4 regions of the Actinotalea sp. genome follow, and region 3 is predicted to be linked to each of the others. Evidence: predicted binding sites of a transcription regulator. Region 3 holds the regulator's gene; each other region holds the start of a gene.

Region 1 (2,198 bases), on a different contig from region 3:
GCCAGGTCCCCACGGTCTTGAGGCGGTGGTGATGGCGGCACAGGGCGTGGAGGTTCTCGGCCGTGGTCTGCTCGGCGCCGGAGCCGTGGTCGAACGCGTCGATGTGGTCAAGGTCGCAGCGCACGGCCGGGATGCGGCAGCCGGGGAAGGTGCAGGTGACGTCCCGATCGACGACGAGGGCGGCGAGGGCCGGGCTCGGCCGGTAGGTGCGCGTACCCCGTGCTGTGACGGCGCCGGTGGACGGGTCGGTCAGCAGGGCGCGCCACGTCGCCTGCGGGAGCAGGTCCGCGACCGCGGCGAGCGGCACGGGGCCGTAGCCCGCGAGGTCCGCGACGGCGGCGAGCGGGGCGGGACCGGGACCGCGGGCCGCTGGCGAACCTGCCGAACCCGCGGGCCCGTTGCCATCCGCGCCGGCCGGGTGACCCGGACGCCCGGCGACGACGGCCGTGGCCAGCGCTGCGTTGAGGGTCAGGTGCAGGTGGGGCCGGCGGTGCTGGCTGGTCGGCAGCGGCCGGCCGTCGGGCGCCAGCCCGCTGTCGAGGACCCTGCGGCACAGGTCTGTCAGGGCGTCGGCGCGGCGCTCGTCGGCCGTGCGGGCGTCCTCGGGGGCGGCCGCTGCCGCGAGCGCATCGAGCGAGCCCAGGACCGTCGCGGCGTCGGGGGCAGGCAGGAGGGCGTGGATCCACGCCATGGCATCGGGCGCCGGCACCATCCGCACGCATCTCTCCCGACGGGCGGCCTCGTGCCGCGCCGCGCTCGCCGCGGGGTCGAGGGTCGCCTCCGCGCGCCGGACGGCCAGCCGCAGCTGTGGGGCGGAGAGTCGGTCCGCATCGGGCAGCACCGCCTCGTGGATCGCCGCCGCGTGGTGGTCGGGCAGGTGCTCGGTCTCGACCAGGAGCACGCGCGCCTTGCGGACGTCGAGCAGGCCCGTGCCCAGGGCGTCGTGCACCGCGGGGAAGGCCTCGAGGCCCGCCGCGAGCGTCACGAGGTCCTGGCCGACGCGACGCGAGGCGCCCAGCCGCACGGCGACGTCGTCGGCCACGTGCTCGACCGCATCTCCGCTCGACCGACGGGACATCTCCCGGACGGCCAGCGCCTGCCGGGCGGCCACCCACGCGACGACCCGCTCCCAGGCCGCGACGACCTCGAGCAGAGTCGGGTCGTCGAGGTCGGCCGGTTCGAGGGCCTCGAGGTGCTCGACCAGCCGAGGCGCAGGGACGGCACCCTCGAGGCGGGCCGCGACGGGGTGGCGATCGGCCCAGCTGCGCGGCGCGGGGACGGACGGCATCGCAGCCGCTGACGTACCCGCTGGTGTGCTCATCGACCCTCCCGGCCTCGAACGTCTGTTCGAAGTCTAGGCCGAGCCGCCGACACGCGCCTCGGGGTGCCGCGGGGCTGTGGACGGGCCAGCCGACCGGCCTTGCCCGCAGGGTCCCGCGACCGCTCCGCACCACCGGCGGGCTGCCCGCGGGCTGCCCGCCGCTCGACCCGCCGCTCGACCCGCCGCTCGACCCGCCGCCCGACCCGCCGCCCGACCCGCCGCCCACCACCTGCCCCGCACGCAGCCCGAAAGCGGGCCCCCGCCCTCAGCCCCGACCTCAGGCCCCCGTGCGCCCGTCCAGCCCCTGCGCGATGAGCCCCATCACCGACGAGTCGGCCAGGGTCGTCACGTCGCCCACCGTCCGGTGCTCGGCGACGTCCCGCAGCAGCCGGCGCATGATCTTGCCGGACCGCGTCTTGGGCAGCTCCGCCACCACGAGGATGGTCCGCGGCTTGGCGATCGGCCCGATCTCGTGCGCGACGTGCGCGCGCAGCAGGGCGGCGACATCGGCGCCCTCCCCGACCTCGTCCACGCGGTCGCGGTACTCGGCCCTCAGGATGACGAACGCCACGACCGCCTGCCCCGTGGTGGCGTCGCTCGCGCCGACGACGGCGGCCTCCGCGACCATCGGGTGCGAGACGAGCGCCGACTCGATCTCCGCCGTCGACAGCCGGTGGCCGGAGATGTTCATGACGTCGTCCACGCGCCCGAGCAGCCAGATGTCGCCGTCGGCGTCCTTCTTGGCGCCGTCCCCCGCGAAGTAGATCCCGCGGAACCGCGACCAGTAGGTGTCCTCGAACCGCTGCCGGTCGCCCCACAGCCCGCGCAGCATCGCCGGCCACGGCTCGGTCAGCACGAGGTAGCCGCCCGCGCCGTT
Region 2 (2,198 bases), on a different contig from region 3:
GCGTCGACACGGGCGCCCGGTTCACCGGAGCCGGCCCGGAGGCCCGGACCCCCCGGACGGGTCGGCCCGCTCACGCGGTCACCGTGCTCCATGCGGCGCGCTCGGCGAGGAAGGCCGTCGCGGCGGCCTGCGCGCCCTCGAGGGTGTGGTTGGCGCCCCAGCCGCACTGGACCTCGTTGGCGGCCGGAACCTCGGTGGCGCGCACCACGTCGGCGAGCGTCGCCGCGATGAGGTCGTGCACCGCCTCGTCGGTCCAGTCGCCCTGGAGGATGAGGTAGAAGCCCGTCTGGCAGCCCATCGGAGAGAAGTCGACGACCTGGCCCGAGTGGTTGCGCGAGTGCTCCGCGAACAGGTGCTCGAGCGAGTGCACCACGGGCATCTCGAGGTGCGCGACGTTGGGCTGGGTGAAGCGCACGTCGTACTTGCTGATGACGTCGCCGGCGGGCAGCACCTTGTGGTCGGCCAGCCGGACGTACGGCGCGACGACGGTGCGGTGGTCGAGGTTGAACGACTCGACGTTCATGCGGGGCTGGTCGGTCACGGTGACGTCCTTCCGGGGGCCGGCGTGCGGCGGTGCGGGCTGGTCGGGATGGTCGGGCTGCGTCCATTGTCGACCATCGCAGCCGGTCGAGGGCTACGGGTGATGCTGCGCAGGTGCGAGCTCGGGGGTGTCGGCACGGGAGCAGGTGCGGGGTACCGGATGCGGGGCTCCGGCGTCCGTCACGCCGCCCGTGGGGGTCGCCCGTGCGGGTCGCGACATCGTGGGCTCCCGCTCGCTCGGTCCGTGTCGGACCCCGGGACTAGGATTCGAACAGACGTTCGATGGGATCGAGACCGGGGAGGACCAGCCGTGGCAGACCTCACCCCACCGGCGCTGCGCCGGTCCACGTCCTGGGCCGAGCGGTTCCCCGACGCCGCGCTCCTCGACGGCGCCCTGCCTGGCGAGGGCCTCGTCGCGTTCCTCGACAGCCTCGACCCGGCGGACATCGACGCACCGACCCTCCTCGAGGTCGTGGCGGGCTGGGACCGGGTCGCCTCGTGGGCCGCGGCGCGCCAGGCCCTCGCGGTGGCGGAGATGGTGCGCCGCGCTCCGAGCTCGCACGTCGAGTTCATCGCCGACGAGGTCGGCGCCCGCCTCGGCGTCTCGCGGCGCGCCGCCCAGGACGTGGTCGACCTCGCGACGGGCCTCGACGCCTACCCCGCCGTCCACGGCGCACTCGGCCGCGGCGACGTCGACCGGCGCAAGGCCCAGCTCCTCCTCACCGAGACGGAGCACCTCCCCGCGCCCACGGCCCGGGCGATCCACGACGTCGTCCTGCCGCGGGCGGCGCACCTGTCCGCACCGCAGCTGCGGCTGGCCGTCCGCCGTGCCGAGGCAGGTCTGGAGCCCGCCGCCACCGCGGGGCGGGCGCAGCGTGCCCGGGGAGACCGTTGCGTGCGGATGGTGCCGGCACCCGACGCCATGGCGTGGATCCATGCCCTGCTCCCGGCCCCGGACGCGATCGCGGTCCTCACGGCCGTCGACGCCCTGGCCGCGTTCGCCGCGCCGGAGGACGATCGCACGGCCGACCAGCGCCGGGCCGACGCGCTGAGCGACCTGTGCCGACGCACCCTCGACGCGGGCGTCGGCCCGGACGGCACGCCGTTGCCCGTGCGCCAGCACCGCCGCCCGCACCTCCAGGTCACCGTCTCGGCCGCGACGCTCGCCGCCCACGCCCAGGGGATCGCCGGTGTCGCCGAGCTCGCGGGGTACGGCCCCGTGCCGTTCGCCTCCGTCGCGCACCTCGTCGCGGCGGCGACGTGGCGGCCGGTCCTCACGGACGACGAGACCGGCGTGGTGATCGCCGTCGGGGACCGCACCTACCGCCCGAGTGCCGGCCTGGCTGCCCTCGTGGCGGCGCGCGACACCACCTGCACCTTCCCCGGCTGCCGGATCGCCGCCCAGCGTTGCGACCTCGACCACATCGACCCGTTCGACCCGGTCCGCCCCGCCGAGGAGCAGACCATCGAGACCAACCTGCACCCGCTGTGCCGCCACCACCACCGGCTCAAGACCGCCGGCCGGTGGCGGGTCGAGCGCGACCCCGTCACCGCGGTGACGACCTGGCACGGCCCGGCCGGCCGGAGCTACACGCGCGACCCGGTCCCCGCCGACCCCGCACGCTGGGACGTGCCGCGGCGGGTGGCTCGGCCGGTGG
Region 3 (2,198 bases):
CTAGGCTGGGGCCATGAACCCTGAGCCGATGTCCCTGCCGCCCGAGCCGGTGCGCGTCGCACCCCGCGCGTCCAAGGTCGCCATCGTCGGCGCCGGTGCCGTGGGCGCCACGCTGGCCTATGCCACCCTCGTCAAGGGCGCAGCCCGCGAGGTGGTCCTGTACGACATCAACAGGGCCAAGGTCGAGGCCGAGGTGCTCGACATCGGCCACGGCATCGAGTTCATGCCGATGGGATCGATCTCCGGCTCGGACGACATCGGGATCTGCGCCGACGCCGACATCGTCGTGTTCACGGCCGGCGCCAAGCAGAAGCCCGGCCAGAGCCGGATGGAGCTGGCGGGTGCGACCATCAACCTCACCAAGGCGATCGTGCCGAAGCTCGTCGAGGTCGCGCCCCATGCGATCCACCTCATGGTGACCAACCCGGTCGACGTCGTCACGTACGTCGCACTCAAGCTCTCCGGGCTGCCGGCCAACCAGCTGTTCGGCTCCGGTACGGTCCTGGACTCCTCGCGGTTGCGCTGGCTCATCGCGCTGCGGACCGGCGTGGCGGTGCAGAACGTCCACGCCTACATGGTCGGCGAGCACGGCGACACCGAGTTCCCGCTGTGGAGCTCCGCGGCGATCGCGTCCATCCCCCTGCGGGACTGGGTGCAGAACGGGCCGCACAAGCTCGACGCGAAGGACCGCGAGGACGTCGCCAACGACGTGGTCAACGCCGCCTACAAGATCATCGAGGGGAAGGGCGCGACCAACTACGCCGTCGCCCTCGCCGGCGCCCGCATCATCGAGGCCGTGCTGCGTGACGAGCACCGCGTCATGCCCGTCTCCTCCCTCGTCACGAACTACGCGGGGATCAGCGACGTGTGCCTGTCGGTGCCCAGCATCGTCGGGCTCAGCGGCGTGGGCGGGACGCTCGAGGTGCCGATGGACGACTTCGAGACGGCCCGCCTGCAGGCCAGCGCCGAGAAGATCCGCTCGGTCGCCGCGAGCTTCGGCTTCTGACCCTCAGAGCGCGCGCAGCACGCTGACGACGCGACCGAGGACGACCGCCTCGTCCCCGTCGATGGGGGCGTAGGCGGCGTTCTGCGGCAGCAGCCACACGTGGCCGTCCGCGCGCTTGAGCGTCTTGACGGTCGCCTCGCCGTCGATCATCGCCGCCACGATCTCGCCGTTCTCCGCGACGGGCTGGCGTCGGACGACCACCCAGTCGCCGTCGCAGATGGCGGCCTCGATCATCGAGTCGCCGACCACCTTGAGCAGGAACAGCTCACCGTCCCCGACCAGCTGGCGCGGCAGCGGGAAGACGTCCTCGACCACCTGGTCGGCGAGGATCGGCCCGCCCGCAGCGATCCGGCCCACCACGGGGACGTAGGACGGCGTCGGGGCGGCGTCGCGGTAGGCCTCGTCCGGCTCGTGCGCGTCGAGCTGCCCGATGGTGCGCGAGTCGTCGGGGTGGACCACCTCGATGGCGCGCGGACGGTGGGGGTCGCGGCGCACGTAGCCCTTGCGCTCGAGCACCGTGAGCTGGTGCTTGACGGACGACGGGCTGGTGAGCCCGACGGCGTCGCCGATCTCCCGCATGCTCGGCGGGTAGCCGCGCCGCTCGACGCTGGACCGGATGGTCTCCAGGACGAGGCGCTGCCGCGGCGTCAGCCCGTCCCCGCCGGCGGGGCCGTCGGGCAGGGCGTGCACCGAGGCCAGTGCCTCGTCCGAACCCGACGGCGGGGTGGTGCTCGGTGCCACGGTGACCTCCTGGGCTGCACCGACCGCGCGTGTCGGTGGTCGGTGATGGTGTGTCCCTCGTGGCTCCCAGACTAGGGCGCCACGTCCTGCCGATCAAACATCTGTTCGAGCGTGTCTCGACATCCGTCGGGAACTCGTGCTAGACATCGTACAGACGTACGACGTACAGGTGTTCGAGACACGTGGGAGAGATCGGCGGCCACGACCCCTCGGGGGAGCGACGGTCGATCGGGACGGCGACAGACGGAGGAGCGGACGATGAGCACGATGACCTGGGACATCCGACGGGCGGCCCCGACGACGACGGTGCCAGCCCTGCGCCTGACGCGTCGTGGACGCCGGGTGGTGCTCGGGCTCGCCGTCGCGCTGGCCGTCGCGGTCGGGCTGTCGGCGCAGAGCGCCGAGGCCGATGGCCCGGTGGCGGCGACGGCCGTCACGGCGCACACCGTCG
Region 4 (2,198 bases), on a different contig from region 3:
CACGTGGCCGACCTCGGTGCGATGGCCAACGACGTCGCCTTCGCCATCGCGAACGTGCACGCGCAGCGCCTGCGCGAGACCCTGCTGCGGCTCAACAGGTCCGTCACGGGGCACCGGCTGCTGCGCGGCGGCGTGAGCATCGGCGGGGCGGGGATGCTCGCCACGCCCGACGTCGGTGCCGTGGCGGCGGTCGCCGCGGAGGTCGCCGAGCTGGTCGCGATCACGCTGGGCAGCTCGGTGGTCGCGGACCGCTTCACGGGCACGGCCGTGCTCGCGCGGCAGGAGGCGGTGACGATGGGTGCCCTGGGCTACGTCGCCCGGGCCTCGGGGCTCGACGTCGACACTCGTCGGGACCACCCGTTCGTCGATCTCGGCCCACGGATGAGGGTGTGCACGCGCTCCGACGGCGACGTGCTCGCCCGGTTCGGGGTGCGGGCCGACGAGGTCGCGGTCTCGGCCGCGCTCGTCGAGGACATCGTGCGCCGGCTCGGGGGGCGGACGGGATCCGTGGTTCCGGACGGCCCGCCGACCCCGGGCTCCGGGCGGCCGGACGCGGCGGAGGGTGAGGTGCGGGAGGTCGACGAGCCAGGTCCTGCCGTCGCGGCGCGGGGGCTCTCGCTCGTCGAGGCGTGGCGGGGGACCGCGTGCCACCGGGTCGAGCTCGACGGGACCGGGCGGCTCGCGCGGGTGGCCGTCGTGGACCCGTCGTTCTTCACGTGGCCGGCGCTGCCGGTGTCGCTGGCGGACACGATCGTCCCCGACTTCCCGCTGGCCAACAAGAGCTTCAACCAGTCCTACGCGGGCAACGACCTGTGACCCGCAGCTCCCGCAGGGGGTAGGTGGACCGGGCCGCGCCCGGTGCCCACCGCCCGGCGCAGGACCGGGTTGACGGGGCTCACCCTGTCGGCGTCTACTGAGATACTTCGAACAGGTGTTCGATGATCCGGTGGGCGAGGTGGGTGTGATGACGGTGCTGGCAGCGGCGGCTCCCGTGCGGGCGGACGCGACCGGAACCGATCGTGCGGCGCTCGCCCGGTCGATCCTGGCCCGTGCGGAGGAGCGCACGGGGACCAGCCGGTGGGTGCGGCCGGTGCTGCTCCCGCAGGCCGGTGACGACGCGGGGACGGCAGATGGCGCCGCCGCACCCCACCCGGACGCGACCGCGCTGACCCTGCCGGTGAGCGGCCGGCTGGCCGGCCTGCTGCCCTCGCGGGGGCTCGACCGTGGCACGACGGTGGTGGTGGCCGGGTCGACCTCGCTGGTGCTCGGCCTGCTCGCCGAGGTGTCCCGGGCGGGTGGCTGGGTGGCCGTCGTGGGGATGCCGGGGCTGGGGGTGCTCGCGGCGGCCCAGCTGGGCCTCGACCTCGACCGCGTGGTGCTCGTGCCCGATGCGGGGCCGGACGGCCCGCTCGTCCTCGCCGCCCTGCTCGACGGGGTGGACGCCGTCGTCGTCGGTCCGCGCGTCGCCCTGACCGATGCGGACCGGCGCCGCCTGAGCGCCCGTGCACGGGAGCGGTCCGCCGTGCTGCTGCCCACCACACCCTGGCCGGGGGCGGCCGTGGTGCTCACCGCCGGGGCCTCCCGGTGGGAGGGCGTCGGCCGCGGGGACGGCCGGCTGCGGAGCCGGCGGCTCGACGTCCGGCGCGGTGGGCGCGGCACGGCGGCACAGGGCTGGCTGGGCGAGGTCCAGCTGCCCGCCGAGCCCCGGCTGCCGGGCGGGGACCTCGACGCCGAGGTGCTGCGCGACGCCGAGGTGCTGCTCACCGTCGAGCGGCGGCACGCCGGATGAGCGCCCCGCCCCGGATCCTCGCCCTGTGGGCACCGGACTGGCCGGTCCTGGCGGCGATGACGGCCGAGCAGGTCCCCGGCCACCGGCCGGCCGCGGTGCACGACGGCCGGCAGGTCACCTCGGTCAGCGCCACGGCGCGGCGCCAGGGGGTGCGGCGGGGCATGCGCAGACGGCAGGCCCAGGAGTGCTGCCCGGAGCTCGCGCTGCTGCCGGCGGACCAGGGCAGGGACACCCGGTTGTTCGAGCCCGTGGCCGCCGCAGCGGAGTCCGTCGTGGCCGGGGTCGAGGTGGCCCGGCCGGGTCTCCTCCTGCTGCCCGCCGCGGGTGCCGGCCGCTACCACGGGTCCGAGCACGCGCTCGCGGAGCTGCTGGTCGCCCAGGTGATCGAGCAGGCCGGCTACGAGGTCCA

What was found. The regulator LexA, encoded in region 3, represses DNA repair genes until DNA is damaged. The targets are predictions, from matches to a motif close to TCGAACANNTGTTCGA.
Region 1: the regulator LexA is predicted to act here: its motif matches at 1,336-1,351, upstream of PKY62_RS04475 (HNH endonuclease signature motif containing protein).
Region 2: the regulator LexA is predicted to act here: its motif matches at 808-823, upstream of PKY62_RS09030 (HNH endonuclease signature motif containing protein).
Region 4: the regulator LexA is predicted to act here: its motif matches at 924-939, upstream of imuA' (DnaE2-dependent mutagenesis accessory factor ImuA').

Annotation. Positions count from the first base shown of each region.
Region 1 covers NZ_DAORSQ010000025.1:3,330-5,527, forward strand. The annotation lists gene PKY62_RS04475 (HNH endonuclease signature motif containing protein) at 1-1,288, opposite strand, end outside; gene acs (acetate--CoA ligase) at 1,599-2,198, opposite strand, start outside.
Region 2 covers NZ_DAORSQ010000070.1:6,784-8,981, forward strand. The annotation lists gene mtnN (5'-methylthioadenosine/S-adenosylhomocysteine nucleosidase) at 1-74, opposite strand, end outside; gene PKY62_RS09025 (S-ribosylhomocysteine lyase) at 71-541, opposite strand; gene PKY62_RS09030 (HNH endonuclease signature motif containing protein) at 851-2,198, shown strand, end outside.
Region 3 covers NZ_DAORSQ010000057.1:12,883-15,080, forward strand. The annotation lists gene PKY62_RS07990 (L-lactate dehydrogenase) at 14-1,006, shown strand; gene lexA (transcriptional repressor LexA) at 1,010-1,705, opposite strand; gene PKY62_RS08000 (LysM peptidoglycan-binding domain-containing protein) at 2,006-2,198, shown strand, end outside.
Region 4 covers NZ_DAORSQ010000050.1:2,164-4,361, forward strand. The annotation lists gene PKY62_RS07280 (hydrogenase large subunit) at 1-816, shown strand, start outside; gene imuA' (DnaE2-dependent mutagenesis accessory factor ImuA') at 965-1,789, shown strand; gene PKY62_RS07290 (DNA polymerase Y family protein) at 1,786-2,198, shown strand, end outside.